DNA from 2 places in the Oikeobacillus pervagus genome. Region 2 is predicted to be linked to the other one. Evidence: predicted binding sites of a transcription regulator. Region 2 holds the regulator's gene; the other holds the start of a gene.
What was found. The regulator NrdR, encoded in region 2, represses ribonucleotide reductase genes. The targets are predictions, from matches to a motif close to AACACNATATATNGTGTT.
Positions count from the first base shown of each region.

Region 1 (10,498 bases), on a different contig from region 2:
GCGATGGCATCGGCTTCCTTCCCAGTTAAGCCGGGTTTGATTTGATCGACAGAACGTAATTGTGCTTCAAGTACGATATTATACACATCTTTCATTTGTTCTGAAGGCTCACCAACGGCAATCGTTCTAGTAATATCAGAAACATACCCATTATAGTATGCTCCATAATCAAGTGTAACCATATCACCTGCTTCAATTACCTTTTTACTTGCGACACCGTGTGGTAAGGCAGAACGGTAGCCTGATGCGACAATTGTGTCGAAAGAAGATGAGGTTGCTCCACATTTTCTCATATAAAACTCTAATTCATTAGAAACATCAAGCTCACTTATTCCAGGCTTAATAAAATCTAATATATGTGTGAATGCTGCATCCGCAATATTCGCAGCTTCCTTTAATATCTTAATCTCTGATTCACTCTTAATCAAGCGCAAGTTTTCAATTAGGTTCTGAACTGGAACTAGTTCCCCTTTGAAGATATTCTGATATTGTTGATACACTCCGAAAGTAATGTAGTCTTGTTCAAATCCTAATTTTTTGATTCCTAATTTCTCTGCTTGTTTCACTACTTCTTCAATAATTGGACCTGAATGTTGAATAACTTCATATCCTTCAGCTTGTTTTGAAGCTTGTTCAGTATATCGAAAATCTGTAATAAATAATGCTTTATCAAAAGAAATAAGAACAACTCCCGAAGAGCCTGTAAAATTTGACATATAACGTCTATTATAAGGACTATTAATAAAAATTCCATCGATTCCATTTTTCTGAAATTGTTCACGAAGTTGATCAATTTTCCCCATTTTTCTTTTCCCCCTCTATCCACTGATTTAATGCTAATAAAGCGAGTTCATAGCCATGTAGGCCTAATCCAACAATTTGCCCGAAAGCAACGGGAGCAATTACAGATTGATGACGGAACTCTTCCCTTTTATGGACATTTGAAATATGAACTTCGATGACAGGTATAGAGATCGAAGCGATTGCATCCCTTAGTGCATAGCTATAATGGGTAAATGCCCCTGGATTGAAGATGATCCCATCAACATGTTCATCTGCTGCTTTATGTAGTCGGTTGATTAATTCCCCTTCTACATTCGATTGAAAGGCTTCTATTTCGACTCCTAATTCACTTCCCTTTGATCTTAAATGGTTCTCCAACATTTCCAATGTCTCAGTCCCATAAATCTCCGGTTCCCTTTTCCCTAACCTATTTAAGTTTGGGCCATTTAAAACTAATATTTTGGTCATTTCTTTCACCTTTGATTTCATAAAAGATTTAGTAAGGATATTTTACCATAAATTTCTTACCTATAAAGTGAAACATGATTCTTTCAAATGGAAAGGGCTTCAACCAGTTTAGGGAACTTACATGTAAGTTAACGGTTCAAGTCTTCATTTTGGTTTGCGCGTTCCACTTCAGAATTTTCAAATGATATCGAATATCCGATAAATACTCCATACAAAATGTACACACAAACACATGTCATAATCGTATTAAAATCTGTATCCTTCCATGACTTCATGCTTGGAAACATAGGATTTAAAATAAAGAAAACAATTAGAAACAAAAGAATTCCATAGAGTGCACCCGCCCACCACGATTTCACTTTTCTTAAAAGAGCATAATAAAGAAGTGCGGCCCCAATTGAAACGATTCCATATACGATAATGGATAAAATGATCCCAATCCATGTATTTCTCCAATGACCTACAGTAAAAGGTTCTAATATGATATTGGGCTCAATCTTTGTAAATTGAAACATATAGAAAAAGTAAGCCACTAAACTCCATATTACTCCACCAACAAATCCAGTTACAACCGTCATCATAATAAAAGACATGGGTTCTTCAGATTGATTCTGTTCTAATTTCCCCTCGTTTTCGCTCATATAGAACACCTCCATTTTGTAGTATATCCATGGACAAAAATCTATTGCATTCAAAAATAAGTTAAAGTTCCGTCCTCCCTATATACTGTAATTTTTGGTACAATAAGTAGAAGCATTCATTTTTCAAAAAGAGAGTAAAGGAATTGTCTCATTTCAATAGGTAATATTTAGAGGTTCTTTTAATTATTTTCGATCGATAATCAAGCAAAAAGAATGACGAAAGAGGTTTTGATATGAAAGAAAATCAGCCTATTTATGGTGGTCAAGCAGTAATCGAGGGGGTGATGTTTGGGGGTAAGCACCATACTGTTACAGCTATTAGGCGAAAAGATCAATCCATTGATTACTATCATTTGCCAAGGCAACCGAATCCTAGCCTTCAAAAATTGAAGAAAATTCCCTTTATAAGGGGAATTGTCGCCATATTTGAAGCGGCAGGCACTGGAACAAAGCATCTTAATTTTTCATCTGAGCGATATGATCTTGACCCTTCTGAAGACGGCCAGATTGAAAGTGCAGAAGAAACATCTAAATTAACACTGATCCTCGGAGTGGCAGCAGTTGGTGTACTATCCCTGCTTTTTTCAAAATTTGTTTTCACCCTCGTTCCCGTATTTCTAGCGGAACTAACTCGCCCACTATTTCAAAGTGACTTGGCTCAGATATTAATTGAGGGTTTTTTTAAACTATTATTATTACTTGCTTATATCTTTATCATCTCTTTAACCCCATTGATCAAACGAGTATTTCAATATCACGGTGCAGAGCATAAGGTGATTAATGCTTTTGAAAATGGGTTAGAATTAACGGTTCAAAATGTTCAGTCACAATCAAGACTTCATTATCGTTGTGGCAGCAGCTTCATTTTATTTACAGTCATTGTCGGTGTTTTTGTTTATTTGCTTGTACCCACAGACCCTTTATGGGTGAGAATATTAAACCGGATCGCCCTCATTCCTGTCGTTCTGGGAATTTCATTTGAAGTATTACAGTTTACGAACAAACTACGTAATATCCCAGTCTTAAAAGCCTTAGGGTATCCTGGATTATGGTTACAACTTATTACAACGAAAGAACCGAGCGATGATCAAGTGGAAGTGGCCATCGCATCCTTCCATGAATTATTAAAGTTGGAAAAAAGTAAAGAAAGACGGTTAAATGAGGAAGATATCGTCTAAAATAATCATAAGATAAATAATCATCATGCTTGATAGGAGGTGGCTTTTTTGAATCGACGTACAATACTCGTTTCGATTATCGTTATGTTTGCCGTCATTGGTTTCGTTTCGCTACTCGTTAGCCAGCCTCAGTACTTATTAAAACAATTTCTCTTTCTTGTTGTTTTCGTAGGTTTGATCTACGCCTTATATCAATTCATGATGAAAGGGAAGCTGAATAAGAAAGAGCAACAAGCATTTTTAAAAGCTGCACGTAAGTCCAAAAAGCGAATGCAAAAGAAACATCATTCCCATCATTCAACGAGCTCGCAGAAAAGAAAACCATTACGTAAACGAAGCCATGCACATTTGACGGTGATCGAAGGAAAAAAAGGCAAAAAGAAAAACCGTGCATCTTCCTAAATGTCTCTTCAATAGCTCCATTTTTTTAAAAATTCTCGAGCCGCTTTACGCCCTGTTTCGACTAGGGCGTGTTTTTTTTCATCATTTAATTCAAATTCGGTTGCAGATGTCCCATTTGTTTTGATAAAAATAATATTTTTTTCATGTTTCCTCGAAATATATCTAGCATCATGTGCATCCTTCATCGTTTGAAATAATGCATGGAATAATTGAAATGAATTGTGAATCGTATATTTCGGGTATTCGGAATAATGGGGACTTAATTTAATTCCAAGTACTGGCCTAGTTCTTCTGCCATCACGATCAAATAACCACATCGGAAAATTACTTAACACTCCCCCATCCACAATGAGTGATACACCATCCTGGCCTTTTAATTTAACAGGTTGAAAAAAATAAGGGATGGTACAGCTCATTCGGATGGCTCTTGCTACCGGGAAATGTTTCGGATGAATCCCATATTTTTTTAAATCATCTGGTAATACCAGCATTCTGCCCCTAGTGATATCAGAGGCAACTACACGTAAAGTTTGATTCGGTAGATCAGCAAATGTGACGACTCCTTTTAAGGCCAATTTCTCATTGATCCATGTTTCAAGTGCATTTCCTTTATATAGACCTAACTTCCAAAAAACTGCTAACCATTTAAATAGAGCGAAATCAATTGGACTAGTTGAATCCAGAAGCTTCATCGTGTCTAATTCATCTAATAATTGATAAATTTCCTTTGATTTATAACCAGCTGCTATAAAGGCTGCTACAATAGACCCTGCACTTGTACCCGCTAATCGCGAAAAGACATATCCTTTTTCCTCAATTTCTTGATAGGCGCCAACTAATGCAAAACCTTTAATACCTCCACCCGAAAAAACACCGTCAATCAACATATTCCCACCTCCGCTTCTATTCACTCCCCCTTTACTATAGTAATCACGCTAGTTTGTCTATTAGAACAAAAATCAAGGTGGAATTGTGGAAGATAGGGCCACTTCAACCATTCTTGAACAATTAAACAAGCCGAATTCGAATAAATCTCGAATTCGGCTTGTTTTCTAAATTAAAGACCACATTTTAATTGGGCTCCACAATTCGTACATGTATTGCAGCCACCCACTTCTTCTACCGTTCCTTTTCGGCAGACAGGACAAGTATTACCTACTTCATTTCCAATCGTAACGTTTGTTGAGCGTAGATCTTGTATTGTATCAACAAGAACAACCTTTTGTTTTTCAGTCTGTTGTTTTGCTTCCTCATAATCATCTAATCGATTTTCTTCCGCTTTTAATGTTAATACTTGAGAATCGCGGCTTCCATCAACATAAACAGTTCCGCCTTTTGCTCCACCCTTATATAATCGTTCATACACTTTTTCAACTTGCTCCACAGCATACCCTTTTGGCGCATTAACCGTTTTGGAGATTGAACTATCGATCCAGCGTTGGATGACACATTGAACATCTGCATGGGCCTCTGGTGCAAGATTCATTGCCGTAACAAACCAACGTGGTAAGTGGTCAGCATCTGCCTCTGGATGAGCCTGTAAATATTCTTGAACAATATCTGCCTTTACCTCAATAAATTTACCTAGGCGCCCACTTCGATAATAAGTGAAGGAAAAATAAGGCTCAAGCCCTGTAGAAACCCCCACCATTGTTCCAGTCGATCCAGTTGGAGCTACTGTCAGTAAATGAGAATTGCGCACGCCATGTTCAAGAATAGCTTGACGAACTTCCTCTGGCATCTTTTTCATATATCCAGTATGAATAAACGCATTTCTAAGTTTATTCGTTTGTTCTTCAGTCTTTCCAACTAAATATGGAAAACTTCCCTTTTCTTTCGCTAATTCAACCGAAGCCTTATAAGCAGTCGTCGCAATCGTCTCAAATAATTGATCAACTAATTGATTGCCTTCCTTAGATCCGTATTCTTTTTCACAGTAAATAAGCAAATCAGCTAGCCCCATAACGCCCAAGCCAACCCGGCGTTCACTTAAAGCTTGTTTTTTATTTTCTTCTAAAAAGTAAGGAGTTGCATCTATGACATTATCTTGAAGTCTAACTCCAACCTCGACCGTCCGCTTTAACTTTTCAAAATTGACTGTTTTCGTTTCTTTATCTGCCATTTCAGCCAAGTTAACTGCGGCTAAGTTACAAACAGAGTATGGAGCCAAAGGTTGCTCCCCACATGGATTTGTTGCAACTACTTGCTGTCCGTATGCTTTTGCATTTGTCATTTCATTCGCATTATCAATGAAGAAGATCCCCGGCTCTGCTGAATAAGTTGCACAAATATTAATAAGGTTCCAAAGTTCACGGGCTTGGATTTTTCGATACGTTCTTACCTTATGTCCAAGCTTTTCCCATTCACGGACATCTCCAACTTTATGCCATTCTTGGTTGTATACATCCATTTCCTGTTCATTATATGTTTCTACAGCTGGAAAACGGAGTTCATATTCTTTATTATTTTCAACTGCTTGCATAAAATCTTTTGTTAAGCAAACGGAAATATTAGCACCTGTTAAAAACTCAGGATTGTGAACTGAATAAGTTCCACCTGTGCGTAGTTTTTCTTCGGCATCTTTAATAATCGCCTCGCTAAATCCACCATATCCTGGAATTTCCTTATAATTTACGATTCCTTGATACATGACTTCTTCTTGCAACGTAAGGGGAATAAATTTTAATTTTTCTTCCGCTGATTTTTTGATTCGCTCATCCTTTGTATTTTCAATTAGGAAACGTAGAATTCTCGGATTTTGCATTTTAGATACGATGAATTCGACGATATCTGGATGCCAATCTGCTAACATGATCATTTGTGCCCCTCTACGGGAACCGCCTTGTTCAACGAGATGAGTTAATTTTGCGATATCATCTAGCCATGAAACAGAACCTGATGATTTTCCGTTTACACCTTTTGCCAATGTATTTCGTGGGCGTAATGTTGAACCATTTGTCCCTACACCTCCACCACGACTCATAATTTCCATCACTTGCTTTCGATGTTCAGAAATTCCTTCGCGGGAGTCGGGTACAAACGGCATAACGTAGCAATTAAAGTATGTAACATCTGTTTCAGACCCAGCCCCATATAATACACGCCCTGCAGGTATAAAACGAAGATTGACGAGTTCATCATAAAACTTTTCAAACCATTCTTGACGTTTTTCATCTGTTTTTTCAACAGAAGCTAATCCTGTTGCATTTCTTTTGGCGATTTGTTCATAAAAAACCTCTAATGGCTTCTCAATGACATCTAACGAACGACAAACAGTACCCGATTTCGCTTCTTGTGGATCATCAATGGCACTGCGAAATTCTTCTTCAATCCATACAGTTGCTTTTTTATTTTGCCAATCAATTTTTTTAATATATCCTAGGCCTCTTGCAGGAAATTTCGGATCCTCTTTGACAGTAAGAACAACGAAGTCCCCCTCTGTTAAAGTAAGCTTTTCAGTGTCTTTAAAAGAATATCTATCAATCATTACAAGACGGGAAACACCTTTATGTGTAAGTTTCATATCTGGGGTAATAGGATGGACCTGTGGAAAAAGATGAATATCTTTATTTAATTTCTCCGTATTCAAAGTCATACCTTTTTTTGACGCAACAGACATTTTGACAACTCCTTTTCTTAAACAAAAAAATCATTCTTTCTTATCTATTAAGTTAGCATATCAATATATGAGGACAATAGACGCTAAATACACAATATATTGTGTATATCATTTTATTGCACTTACTATATATTGATTTAGAATGACTTTTTTGTCAAGAGAAGAAAAAGCTAGATTTGATAGTAAATCACTGTTTTTTCTATTAAAACGCTGAATTTCAGGAAGAATAAATAAATTTTCAAGGTTGCAAGTAGAATACAAATACTATGTAACAGGCCATAACAAAGTATTTCATCCAAAGCAAAAAGAAAAAAGCGAGTAGATTATCGCTTTCTCCTTTTCTATCGTTTAAAATTCCACTCCGTAGATTTATACCGTCTCTTTGCTAGATCATTTACATAAGCAAGCTGATCTGCCGTTAATTCATATGGTTTTAATTCGATACCTAAACCTTCCTCAAAACCTTGTTTAAAAGCATTCCTTGCCATGTCAATGGTCACCCTAGTTGGGCTTAAGTCGTTGATCGCAACCGCTTTTGATTTTAACGCTTTTTGCATACGCTCTTTCACACGCTCATTGCGATATTTAAATAGGCTAAAGAGCTTCTCTTCATCTAAGTCTAAAAGAATAGACCCATGCTGCAGTATAATCCCCTTTTGGCGTGTTTGCGCGCTTCCTGCTACTTTTCTCCCTTCGACAACTAACTCATACCAACTTGGAGCATCAAAGCAAACAGATGAACGGGGATTCTTTAACTTACTTTTTTCTTCATCCGTATGGGGCACAGCAAAGTACGCATCAAGCCCTAAATGATGAAACCCTTTTAAAATCCCAGCTGAAATCACCCGATAGGCCTCTGTTACCGACGAAGGCATTTTCGGATGCTCTTCTGTCACAATGACACTATACGTTAATTCATGTTCATGTAGTACGCCTCTTCCCCCAGTCGGACGGCGTACAAATCCAAGATGATGTTTCTTTACAGCATCTAAGTCAATTTCCTTTTCTACCTTTTGAAAATAACCGATGGATAAGGTAGCTGGATCCCAACCATAGAAGCGGATAACGGGAGGAATTACTCCTTCACTATGCCAATCCAATAAAGCCTCGTCTAAAGCCATGTTAAACGATGGGGAATGAGCTTGATAGTCAATAAACCCCCAAACTTCTTGATCCGTCATAAGCGCAAACCTCGCTTTTAATATTTTTCTTTTACTAGTCTAACAAATGATGAAAGAAAAACAAAGAACATCGGTTTATTTCTGATTATTCCAATAATAATGCAGTTGTCCTAACTAAAAAATGAGCAAAAAACTCAGGTAGAAAAATCTCAATGATTCGTAAAAAATTTTTGATTCTATTTCCATTGATGATTATAATAGAATATAGTGTAAAACCGTAGAAAGGGGCAATATCATTGCTGTATACCATTGCATTCATTTTAGGAGCAATTATTATTTATTCATTATTCACGTATTTTTATCAAAAAAAAATCGTCAAAACATTGAGCGAAGAAGAATTTAAAGCGGGATACCGTAAAGCCCAATTAATTGATGTACGTGAACCAAATGAATTTGATGCGGGACATATCCTAGGAGCCCGAAATATTCCATTATCTCAAATGAAGATGCGAATGAAAGAAATTCGTCCTGATAAACCTGTTTATTTATATTGTCAAACAAGCATGAGAAGTGGCCGCGCAGCCCAAACTCTTTATCGCAAAGGATATCGCGATTTATATTTATTAGAAGGCGGCTTTAAGAAATGGTCTGGAAAAATTAAGACAAAAAACTAAAAACATTTCATTTAGTAAAAGTAAGTTTTCAAGCTACTGAAATATGAATATTATTTGTTCATTATAAAATCAATCGGTGTCATACTGATTGATTTTTTGATGTTTCATATGAAGAAAAGTGAAAAAAGCCCCCTAATGGTGATATACTGCTTTCACTAGGGGGCTTGATTGTTTACGATTCTTTCGTATATTTTAATACAGGTTTTCTTGCTGCTAGCGTTTCATCCAAACGACCAACAACCGTTGTATGTGGAGCTTCTTGAACAATTTCCGGATTTTCTTCCGCTTCTTTTGAAATTTGAATCATCGCATCGATAAAAGCGTCTAATGTCTCTTTCGACTCTGTTTCAGTCGGTTCGATCATCATTCCCTCTTCCACATTTAATGGGAAATAAATAGTAGGTGGGTGATAACCGAAATCTAACAGGCGTTTCGCCATATCTAAAGTGCGCACACCTAATTTCTTTTGTCGTTTACCACTCAACACAAACTCATGCTTACAATGACGATCAAATGGTAGTTCAAAATATGGCGCTAATCTTCTCATCATATAGTTCGCATTAATGACGGCATTCTCAGTAACCGCCTTTAATCCATCTGGCCCCATTGTACGGATGTACGTATACGCACGAACATTAATTCCAAAGTTTCCGTAATAAGCTTTCACTCGGCCGATCGACTGTGGACGATCATAATCCAATTGAAATTGCTCATTTTTTTTCACAATTAATGGTTTTGGTAAAAATGGAATGATCTCCGCTTTTACGCCTACAGGACCAGAACCAGGGCCACCGCCACCATGAGGGCCTGTAAATGTTTTGTGAAGATTTAAATGGACAACGTCAAATCCCATATCTCCAGGACGTACTTTTGATAAAACAGCATTTAAATTGGCTCCATCATAGTATAATTTACCTCCAGCACCATGAACAATCTCCGCCATCTCAAGAATATGTTCTTCAAAAAGCCCTAATGTATTTGGGTTTGTTAGCATTAAAGCTGCTATATCATCCCCAACTACCCGTCTTAAATCTTCTAGATCAACTAAGCCATTCTCATTGGATTTCACTGTGACCGTTTCAAATCCGGCTACAGTTGCAGACGCAGGGTTCGTTCCATGAGCAGAGTCAGGAACGATGACTTTCGTACGGTGGAAATCGCCATTGGATTCATGGAAAGCGCGAATCATCATCAAACCAGTCCATTCCCCTTGCGCACCCGCTGCTGGTTGTAAAGTGACTTCATCCATTCCAGTAATTTCTTTTAAATGTTCTTGGAGATCATACATTAATTCAAGTGAACCTTGAACCGTTTCTTCCGCTTGGTATGGATGAACATATGAAAACCCTTCAAATCGAACAACATCCTCGTTCACTTTTGGATTGTATTTCATCGTACATGAGCCAAGTGGGTAAAATCCAGAATCGACACCATGGTTGCGATTGGATAACGCTGTGTAATGACGAATAATATCAAGTTCAGAGACTTCAGGAAGTTCTGCTTCTTCTTCTCGAATATATTCATCGGGAATAATGGATGAAAGCTCCATTTCCTCGATATCTAATTCTGGCAAACTATGTCCGATACGACCTTCTTTAGATAATTCAAAAAT
Region 1 is NZ_JAUSUC010000002.1:41,678-52,175, forward strand. Features, by position in the region: gene J2S13_RS01140 (M24 family metallopeptidase) at 1-803, opposite strand, end outside; gene aroQ (type II 3-dehydroquinate dehydratase) at 790-1,251, opposite strand; gene J2S13_RS01150 (YqhR family membrane protein) at 1,380-1,892, opposite strand; gene J2S13_RS01155 (DUF1385 domain-containing protein) at 2,126-3,070, shown strand; gene J2S13_RS01160 (SA1362 family protein) at 3,119-3,472, shown strand; gene J2S13_RS01165 (patatin-like phospholipase family protein) at 3,481-4,359, opposite strand; gene J2S13_RS01170 (vitamin B12-dependent ribonucleotide reductase) at 4,530-7,091, opposite strand; gene lipM (octanoyltransferase LipM) at 7,433-8,272, opposite strand; gene J2S13_RS01180 (rhodanese-like domain-containing protein) at 8,503-8,886, shown strand; gene gcvPB (aminomethyl-transferring glycine dehydrogenase subunit GcvPB) at 9,059-10,498, opposite strand, start outside.
Region 1: J2S13_RS01170 (vitamin B12-dependent ribonucleotide reductase) is a predicted target of NrdR. The motif match lies at 7,180-7,197, and genes of this name have one in related genera.

Region 2 (10,498 bases):
TTTCTTGTAAACCTAGCTTTTATTGGAACTAAAGGAACGTTTTTTTTCAGTCTGAAAAAAATCATGCCATTTTAAAATAATCACTCTTTCCCTTAATAAATAAAACAAAATGAATAATCCAATCATCATTAATACGATCATCTTCAAAGTAAATTGGCTGAGAAATTCTCCAAAGATGGTGTAAAAGAAAACGAAGGGGAAATTTACAATAAAGGAATTTCTAATAAAATCTTTCATACGAGGGGAACGCTCCATTAAACATACATTTAATAGATGGTAATGAACAAATGGAAAAAGTCGCAAAACAGTGATTTGCCCAACAGTTAATTTTGCATGAGGGCCGAACCATTTCTTTTTAATTTTAAGAAGCTTTTCATTGGTTTTCGGCATACGGGATAAACAAACATAGAAAAATAACGAAACGAAAATTAAACCGATAAGTGAATAAATCATGCCGAACAAACTACCAAAGAGGATTCCACCTGTCATGCATACGAGAGCAACAGGAATAAAAAGGAATTGCCGAAAAAAATGGAGAAGGATAAAGGCGATAGGTGCAAACATTCCAGCTGCTTCTACGTATGCCAAAAATATATACATTGACTGATCCATCCAAAAGCACCTGCTTTCACATTCTAAGATGAACTCTATATAATACAATGTATACACGAGTAGAAATAAATATGATTTCCTCCCGCACCCAATGAACTGATTTCTGCGTTCCCTGAGGGTTTGATTCTTCTTATAGAATGGGTTTCCTCTTAAGACGCTTTTACATTGCTTCTCACTGTTTTTGATTATTTCCCAGAGTATTTATATATTTCTTATTTTTTTCACCGCAACGGCTCATGAATTTGCTCATCTGTTATCCGTGTCGTCAGCTAGACCAGACCCCTAGCCGTCAAAAGGAACATTTAACAAACAAAAAAGCTGCCCCATTTTTGAGACAACTTTTGTTGTTAAAAAATTATTTTTGAATTTGTGCTTTTGCTGCATTGGCTAATTCTGCGAATGCTTTTTCATCAGAAACAGCTAATTCAGCAAGCATTTTGCGGTTTACTTCGATACCAGCAAGTTTTAAACCGTGCATTAAACGGCTATAAGAAAGTCCGTTCATACGTGCAGCCGCATTAATACGTGTAATCCAAAGTTTACGGAAGTCACGTTTCTTGTTACGACGATCACGATATGCATACATATAAGATTTCATTACTTGTTGGTTAGCAACTTTATATAAACGATGTTTAGACCCGAAAAAACCTTTTGCTAATTTAAGAACTTTTTTACGACGTCTGCGTGTAACTGTACCGCCTTTTACGCGTGCCATATTATTTCCCTCCTAAAATAAAATCCTTACTTAATGTTGTCTAACATATGACGAATACGTCTGAAGTCACCTTTAGATACGATGGCAGCTTTACGTAATTTACGTTTTTGTTTTGTTGATTTGTTTGCAAACAAGTGGCTTCTGTAAGCGTGAGAACGTTTTAATTTACCAGAACCTGTTTTTTTGAAACGCTTAGCTGTGCCGCGGTGTGTTTTCATTTTTGGCATTTGGTATTTCCTCCTCAAACTTAAATTACTTTTCGTTTTTAGGTGCTAATACAATGAACATGCTACGACCATCCATTTTTGGCTTTGTTTCAAGTGAAGCAAGATCGTCGCATTCCTGTGCAAAACGATCAAGAACTTTTTGTCCCAATTCTTTGTGAGTAATGGCACGACCTTTGAATCGGATCGACGCTTTAACTTTATCGCCCTTTTCTAAGAATTTTCGTGCATTGCGAAGCTTCGTGTTAAAGTCATGTTCCTCAATTGTCGGGCTTAAACGAACTTCTTTCAAGTTAATGACTTTTTGATTTTTCCGCGCTTCTTTTTCTCTTTTCTGTTGCTCAAATTTAAACTTCCCAAAGTCCATAATACGGGCTACTGGTGGTTTGGCATTTGGGGCAACAAGAACTAAATCTAAATTTACGCGAGTAGCAATTTCTAGAGCTTCTGTTTTGGATCTAATCCCCAGTTGTTCGCCATTTTGGTCAATGAGACGGACTTCACGAGCGCGAATACCCTCGTTTACAATCATGTCTTTGCTAATAATTAGCCACCTCCAAGATTTTTCAAATACATGTACATGAAAAATAAAAATTCATTTGACTACATCGCAGGAAGTACAGTAAGAACAACAACAAAAAATGCGAGTGTACAAACGCACACCCGCATAAATGGATAACATCATCATCCATTTCCTTATCTAGTTCAAACCTGCCAACTACTAATGTGTCAATCAGGTGAGAAGCGGGTTGCTTCTTCTTGTTCATGTGTATTCAATTCACCTAATATACTATATCATATAGTTCTATTGCTGTCAATTCATTAAAATCTCAACAAAGGTAATCGTAACAAATCTCAAGAATAGAATCAATGTTTTTTCAAAAAAGAACGCTAATTATTTTCGAACTTCTTTTAAAATCTGTTCAACAAAGTCTTTGAATGAAACTGTTTCTGATTTTTTCTCCCCGTATTTTCTAATATTGACCGCTTCGTTTTCGATTTCTTGGTCTCCAACGACGAGCATATATGGGATTTTTTGAATTTGCGCTTCTCTAATTTTATACCCCATTTTTTCATCCCGATCATCTAAATTAGCACGAATTCCTTGTGAACGTAATGTCTCCTGAACTTGTTTAGCATAATCAAAATGAATCTCTGGGGAAACCGGGATCACTTGTACTTGTACAGGTGCAAGCCATGTTGGGAAGGCCCCTTTATATTCTTCAATTAAGAATGCGACAAACCGTTCCATTGTGGATACAACACCGCGGTGAATAACAACAGGGCGGTGTGGCTTTCCATCTTCCCCTACATATGTTAAATCGAAACGTTCTGGCAGCAAGAAGTCAAGTTGTACAGTAGAAAGTGTTTCGTCTTTTCCAAGAGCTGTTCTGACTTGAACATCTAATTTTGGACCATAGAAAGCAGCCTCTCCATCTGCTTCATAATAGTCTAAATCTAATTCATCCATCGCTTCTTTTAACATTCCTTGAGCTTTGTCCCACATTTCATCATCATCATAGTATTTTTCTGTATCTTCTGGGTCACGGTAAGACAGTCTAAATGAATACTCATCTAATCCGAAATCTTTGTATACTTCTAAGATTAATTGAACGACACGTTTAAATTCCTCTTTAATTTGATCTGGTCGAACAAAGATGTGAGCATCATTCAATGTCATCCCACGTACACGCTGTAATCCTGATAAAGCCCCTGACATTTCATAACGATGCATAGTTCCAAGTTCGGCAATTCGGATTGGCAACTCACGGTAACTATGGATGCCATTTTTGTAAATCATCATATGGTGTGGACAGTTCATTGGACGAAGAACTAATTGTTCATTATCCATTTCCATGACTGGAAACATATTTTCTTGATAATGATCCCAGTGGCCACTTGTTTTATAAAGCTCCACACTCCCCATTACTGGAGTATACACGTGATCATATCCTAGACGTTCTTCTTTATCAACAATGTATCTTTCCACAATTCGGCGGATGGTTGCCCCTTTAGGAAGCCATAGTGGCAAACCTTGCCCCACCTTTTGGGAATTCATGAAGAGATTTAGTTCTTTTCCGATTTTTCGGTGGTCACGTTCTTTCGCTTCTTCTAACATATGTAGATGTTTTTTCAAATCATCCTTTGAAAAGAAAGCTGTTCCATAAATACGTTGAAGCATTTTATTTTTACTATCACCACGCCAATAAGCTCCTGCAATACTTAAAAGTTTAAATTCTTTAATTTTATTTGTAGAAGGAACATGAATACCACGGCAAAGGTCAAAAAACTCTCCTTGTTCGTAAATGGTTACTGTTTCATCTTCTGGGATGGCATCAAGTAATTCCAATTTATACTCATCACTAATTCCTTCAAAAATTTCTTTAGCTTCATTACGGCTCACTTCTTTTCGAACGACTTCAATATTTTCACTGACGATTTTCTTCATTTCTTTTTCAATGGCTTGAAGATCTTCAGGTGTGATCGATTGATCTAAATCGATATCATAATAAAATCCGCCTTCAATGACAGGCCCAACACCCAATTTAACTCCTTTATATAAACGCTTGATGGCTTGTGCCATTAAATGAGCTGTACTATGACGTAAAATTTCAAGAGCCTCTTCGCTATCAGGAGTAATAATTTCAATTGCTCCATCATCTTCAAGCGGGCGGCGATAATCGTATAATTCACCGTTTAATTTCCCAGCAATCGCCTTCTTTTTCAACCCTGGGCTAATGGAAGCAGCAATTTCCTCTGTTGTGATTCCTTTAGGGAATTCTTTCACCGCTCCATCTGGAAATGTAATTTTTAATACGTCTGACATGACAACACACTCCTTTTATCTTCATACAGAATGAACCGAAAAATTTTGGCATAAAAAAAGCCCTACTCCTTCATATTCTGAAGGGGCAAGACTTTAGCTTACGGTTCCACCCAACAATTGAATCATCTAATAAATGATTCGCTCCTGATCAGTTAACGGCCTGCAACCGCCATACCATTACTTATGAATCGGGAATTTTCTTTCCGATTTATGTTCACAGCTGTAGTTTAGAGGTGGTAAGTATTTCTTTCATGTTGGAAAAGTTTCAGCCTAGCTAATCCTCTCTGTGAACCTGATATAAAAATACCCTCGTCCTCATCATAACCTTTTTCAATATTTCATTGTATGTACGTTATTATATTGCTTCGGTTGATGAAAATCAAGAGACATACACAAAAAGCTTCCTATTCATTTGCCGCATTTCTTGAAAAGGTTCCTCTCTTTTGTTTCCAAAAGGTAGCAGTTGAAAACAATTGAACTCGTTCTTCAAATATATTACATATGGTTTGAACCAATCCTAATTCCTCATTATCCGTATAGATACACAATGTTTTTGGTGAAATAGATAGAAGAGGAGCAAGTGTGAAAGAATCAATGGACAATGGTCGATGAATAAGGATCTCCTGATCTATAAGCCCCATTAGATCATTTTGACTTAATAGATGAAACTTCGAGTTATAAAAGCTCACTTTCCTTCCTTCAACAATGACATGAAGAATGGAAGCCTTATGATTTCTTTTCTTTAAAAGTTCTCTTAACATATGGATAAAAATTTGATAGTCTTGCTCCATTTTATATTCATCTATACTAATTTCAATATAATTTAAAATTCGCTTATAGTATGGTTTTAAGCGAAAAGTCACAAAGGAATCAAAAGAAATAATGCCTTCATGGTTTCGAAAGGAGAAAAATGCTTCTTTTAAAAATCGGTCCTCTTGGAAATCATCTAATAATTCTGTTAACTCACGACGCTGACCATCAAACATTTCCGATACGATCTCCAAAATGGATTGACATTCTTCCTCATCATGATAAAAAAATTGTTGTTGTAAAATCGACCGTGCCCATTCAGTTCGCTTCCACTTTTTCACAAACTCTATGAAAGTCAATAACACTTTTTCCTCCGAAATACTAGCAGTTTCAGAATAAACCATAAATTTCTTTTTATTTTGAAAAGCTACTTCTTTTACATAAGCTTGTATATATTTTTTAAAAAATTGCTCTTTTAATTTTTCCGCATCTTTTTGTTCGGTAAAGACAATTTGTAGCAAACCTAAGTCCCCCCTTTGTATTCACATCTTGATACATATATATGGGGGGCTTGGTTATTTTAGAAGAATTATTTTTCTATTTTTTACTTTCTTCGTCGATTCGTTCCCTCTAATTTTACCGGAGTGGATAAATATTTTATTCTTTCCATTACACGGGCCGATTTCATTTTTTCCTCTTCTCCCCGTTGAGAGTATGTGAGATGATATTCTAATTCACTCCAATCAAAATTCGAGGTGAAAAAGGTTGACAGCCCTTCTAGCATTCTATACTGCAAAATCGTTCCCAATATATCATCCCTCATCCAACTAGACATCGATTCAGCTCCAATATCATCAATCATTAAAACAGGAGCCTTTTTCACTGTATCCAATTTTTCATTGATGGAATGATCCCCTAGTGATTGCTTCATTTCCCGGATAAACTCAGGGAAGTAGACAATGAAGGAGGAAACATTAATGGCCGCTAACTCATTTGCAATGGCGCCTAAAAGATAGGATTTCCCTACACCGAAAGGGCCATAGATATATAATCCCTTTTGCGGCTCTTTTTTGAAAGTATCAACAAATTTGGTCGCTAATCTAACGGCTTCCAATCGACTAGGATGATCTAAATCGATCGATTGAAATGTTGCATTTAACACATCTTTTGGGACATAAATACTCTGAATCAGTGTTTCCGCCTTTTTCTTCTCATCTTGAATTTTTTTATGTTCACAAGGATAATAATCAAGCTCAATGGAACCTCTTCTAAAAACTAATATGGGTTTATAACCTTGCATTAAGTTTGCACAATGATGAAGACCTTTACATTGTTCACAATTTCTCTCTTGTGAAATATATTCGTAAAGCCTCATTAGATTCTTTTCTATAACCGTTCTAGTTATTTCCCCGGCATGATCCTTTATTAATTGCTGGACATGAGGATGAGCCAATATTTCCTCTCTCATCTTGTCATATTGCTCTTGCAAATTACGAGGTTTCGGCATTCGATTTAATGTGTCATTTAATTTTTTCAATTCGTCTCACCCCCTGGATTGGATCGTTTTCTTAATTGTTCTTGTAATTGTCTTTTTTCTTCTTCAAAGTTATGATCTACTTCTTTTTGTTGATTAACAGTTGTTTCTTGCTGGTCTTCATGGAACCAGTCAGGCAGTTTTTCCGTTCGAATGGCTTTCTTCCTAGATTTCTTATTATTTTCTTGCTTTTTATTAGCCCAATCTAAGTAATTTCGATGTTCTTTTTTTGCAAGATCCATCGCCCCTTTGACTGTTCGGATCTTTTTTCTTGACCAATGGGAAGCAATTTTTTCCATATAGGCCTTCGATAATTTCATATCTGTTTTTAGCATGACATATTGGATTAACACATTCACGACTCCAGGCGGTAAATTTTGTTGAAACATCACTTCTTCAACCGCCTGCATATCAGCATTTGAAGGCATCGCCTCTGAAATATCGGTTAATACTTGCCGAGGTGAAGTTTCCTCTAAATATTGAATAAGTTGCTCTTCCTTTGTCAGTGGTTCCTTTTTCTTTTCATCATGAGAGGTCGTTAAAGAAGAAAGGTGAACAAGTTTCGGAAGATCCTTTCCCGTTTCAAGTTGGAACCAATCCCGTGCAGATTTTCTTAACACCTCTATGTCTATCCGATCATGTTCATCTACTGATGTTAAGATAATATTTTTCATATTTAACTCATTGATTCCGTACAGATGGGAAAGCTTTACGATGGTTTCCTTTACAGCCGGTGTTAACACATTCTTGGGGATCATAGTGCTTGCAAGCCCTGACTGCAATAAGTCGAAATCAAATTGATCAGATAGTGGTAGACCAGCACTCTCTTTCCGGTCTATAAACTCTTTTCCATCCATTGTTTTGCTCCCGCTTAACGCTTCATAATCAATGGTTTGCTCAGAAGATGAGAACACTTCCTGAAATGATTTAGTAATATCCTGATATACTTCATGATCAATCCATTCATCTGAAAAGAAATGTTTTAATCTTGTGAAATGAGCATGTCCAATTTTTCTATATAAAAAAATATTAAGCATGCCATCATTAAAAAATTGCGCAGGTGACAAGGGAGGTTGTAATTCATATATAAATTGACGGAGATCTCCCTGTTTTCTCATATAGGTTTTGAGTAGACCAATTCCTTCTAAATTCAATCGTTCCTGGAAGATTTCCTGTAAGTTTCGATCGAGAAAGTTCATTAAATGATAATGAGTGGATGCCTGTGAATAGAGCCGATTTTCTTCCACTTCGGCCCAAAGAGTCATATAAAGACTGAAGCAAGTCGATCCAATCAGTGGCTGATACAAGAAAGTGATAATTTTTCGGTCTGATTCGTTCAATATCCCATTCGCTCTAACAACATATTGGTCTGCAGGTTGTATTTCATTCCAAAACATTTTCATCAAAATCTTTCCTTTCATCGAATACGTCCATATGCATATTAAGCAAACCGATTATGAAAAGAGTTAGAGTCAAAAATTTCGAGGAGAAAGCAAAATTCCATATATTCTTCGATTCCATTGTTAGCATCCATTTCATTCATTCCGTTCTAAAAAAGATGTTCCTCAAATGTTTGCCTAAAAGGTAAAAAGCTAGAGCAATCCTCCAGCTTGTTTATTTTTCCTTTTTGATTAAATCCTTCAATTCGTCTAAAAATACGTTAATATCTTTAAATTGCCGGTAAACGGAAGCAAAGCGCACATAAGCTACTTCATCAATAACGGAGAGCTTATCCATAACAAGTTCGCCAATTCTTTCGGAAGGGATTTCGGAAATTCCTTCATTTCGAATTTCTTTTTCGATTTCTGTAATTAAATTTTCAAGTTGTTGTAGAGGAACTGGACGTTTTTCACATGCTTTTACAAGTCCACGTAATATTTTTTCACGACTAAATTCTTCTCTCGTTCCTTCTTTCTTTACAACAATTAGAGGAGATTGTTCTACTTTTTCGAAAGTAGTAAACCGATAAAGGCATGCTTCACATTCCCTTCGTCTGCGGATTGAGCGACCTTCGTCAGCCGGTCTCGAATCCACAACACGTGTGCCATTATGTTGGCAAGAAGGGCATTTCATAGGTATCAGCTCCATTTCTTCAACATATTTTTTCTTAAATAATGAGGCTATAAGAGATGCAGCAAATCTTGATAGTGGTCGCCCCTAAAATTCTATTTTCAATCTAAAAGACGAATAACATGACGACTCGTTCAACGTCTAGATTCGTCTGCTAAATAATTGACTCGATTTTCTTTGAACGTTTTACCTTATCCTCATCATATAAAAAACTTGTCGATTACACAAGAAACTTATTTACCTTGAGGGAGGGGAATGGGCTGTAGTGGATCGGAACAATCCGTGACTTGTCGCTTGCGGTGGATTGAAAGATGGTCCATTCTTTCATACAAGCTTCTTATAGGCAGAATGTTATGTAAATACATGTTTGCAACAGTAAAGTGAAACCTCATTCAGTCAGTGAAATATAAAAGAGGTGTATAAGTTCATACACCTCTTTCCCATTTCATTATTATAATGCTTCTATTTTTTTCATTTGTACAGGGCCTTTCCCACGCGGTAATTCAATCGTTTCCCGTGTTTCAGCTCCTAAAGATTGTGCTATATAATCTGCAGCAATATTGGGATCTAAATTGCCACATGTATACACGTCAATACTTGCATAACCATGTTCAGGAAAGCTATGAATAGTTAAATGAGATTCTGAAATAATGACAACTCCACTAACACCTTGTGGAGCAAATTTATGAAATGCTACTTCACGTACCTCTGCACCAGATTTCAATGCAGCATCCACAAAGATTTTTTCAATTTTCTCCATATCATTTAATTTCTCATAATCACAGCCCCAAAGCTCTGAAATAACATGACGACCCATTGTTTCCATTGATCGTTTCCCCCTTTTACAAATTTTATTTTTCGATCAAGAGAATAGTTGTAATTGGATTTTTTTAAAACTACCACGGGGGAAAGTTAGTCCGAAGAGGTCCTAACCCTTTAAGTAGTTATGTGTATTCTTTGTATAAGAAGTTCACGAATCATAGTATACTTTGTTTATTCAGAATTTGCAATAATGGATTTTAAAAAAGAATTCTCGATAATCTCGGAATTTCCAATCCACATTCATCTTTAGTCTGCTCTTTAGATTGTACTTCAATCCCCCTATCCAGATAAATATGAAAAGGGAAATCTTCATGATACCTTAATCATGAAAATTTCCCTATATTCTATATGTTTGACCATAAATACGAACAATAGCCAAGTTAATAAGGTTTATCCAACTTGAACCTCAGCTTTTTTTTTCATTTCTTCCGCTACATAATTCACAAGATCAACTACTCGGCAAGAATATCCCCATTCATTGTCATACCAAGCAAGAACTTTTACCTTCTTGCCATCCATAACCATAGTAGAAAGTCCATCGATAATCGATGAATGTGAATTAGTGTTAAAGTCAATTGAAACTAACGGTTCTGTTGTAAATTCCAACACACCTTGTAATTTGTTTTGAGAAGCTGAAATAAATGCCTCATTTACTTCATCTACTGTCACTTCACGTTTTAGATCGACAACTAAATCAACTAATGAAACATTAGGTGTCGGAACGCGAAGAGCCATTCCATGAAGTTTTCCTTTTAATTCAGGTAAAACTAGTGCCAATGCTTTAGCTGCACCGGTTGTCGTTGGAATAATCGATTGTGCACATGCACGAGCACGACGTAAATCTTTATGTGGATTATCAATATTTTTTTGGTCGTTTGTATAGGCATGAACAGTTGTCATTAACCCATTTTCAATTCCAAAGTTTTCATTTAATACTTTGGCAA
Region 2 is NZ_JAUSUC010000020.1:49,270-59,767, forward strand. Features, by position in the region: gene J2S13_RS09290 (TVP38/TMEM64 family protein) at 13-612, opposite strand; gene rplT (50S ribosomal protein L20) at 968-1,327, opposite strand; gene rpmI (50S ribosomal protein L35) at 1,354-1,554, opposite strand; gene infC (translation initiation factor IF-3) at 1,580-2,083, opposite strand; ribosomal protein L20 leader region at 2,181-2,318, opposite strand; gene thrS (threonine--tRNA ligase) at 2,447-4,378, opposite strand; gene ytxC (sporulation protein YtxC) at 4,783-5,649, opposite strand; gene dnaI (primosomal protein DnaI) at 5,733-6,665, opposite strand; gene J2S13_RS09325 (replication initiation and membrane attachment family protein) at 6,662-8,065, opposite strand; gene nrdR (transcriptional regulator NrdR) at 8,277-8,735, opposite strand; gene speD (adenosylmethionine decarboxylase) at 9,184-9,558, opposite strand; gene J2S13_RS09340 (glyceraldehyde-3-phosphate dehydrogenase) at 9,945-10,498, opposite strand, start outside.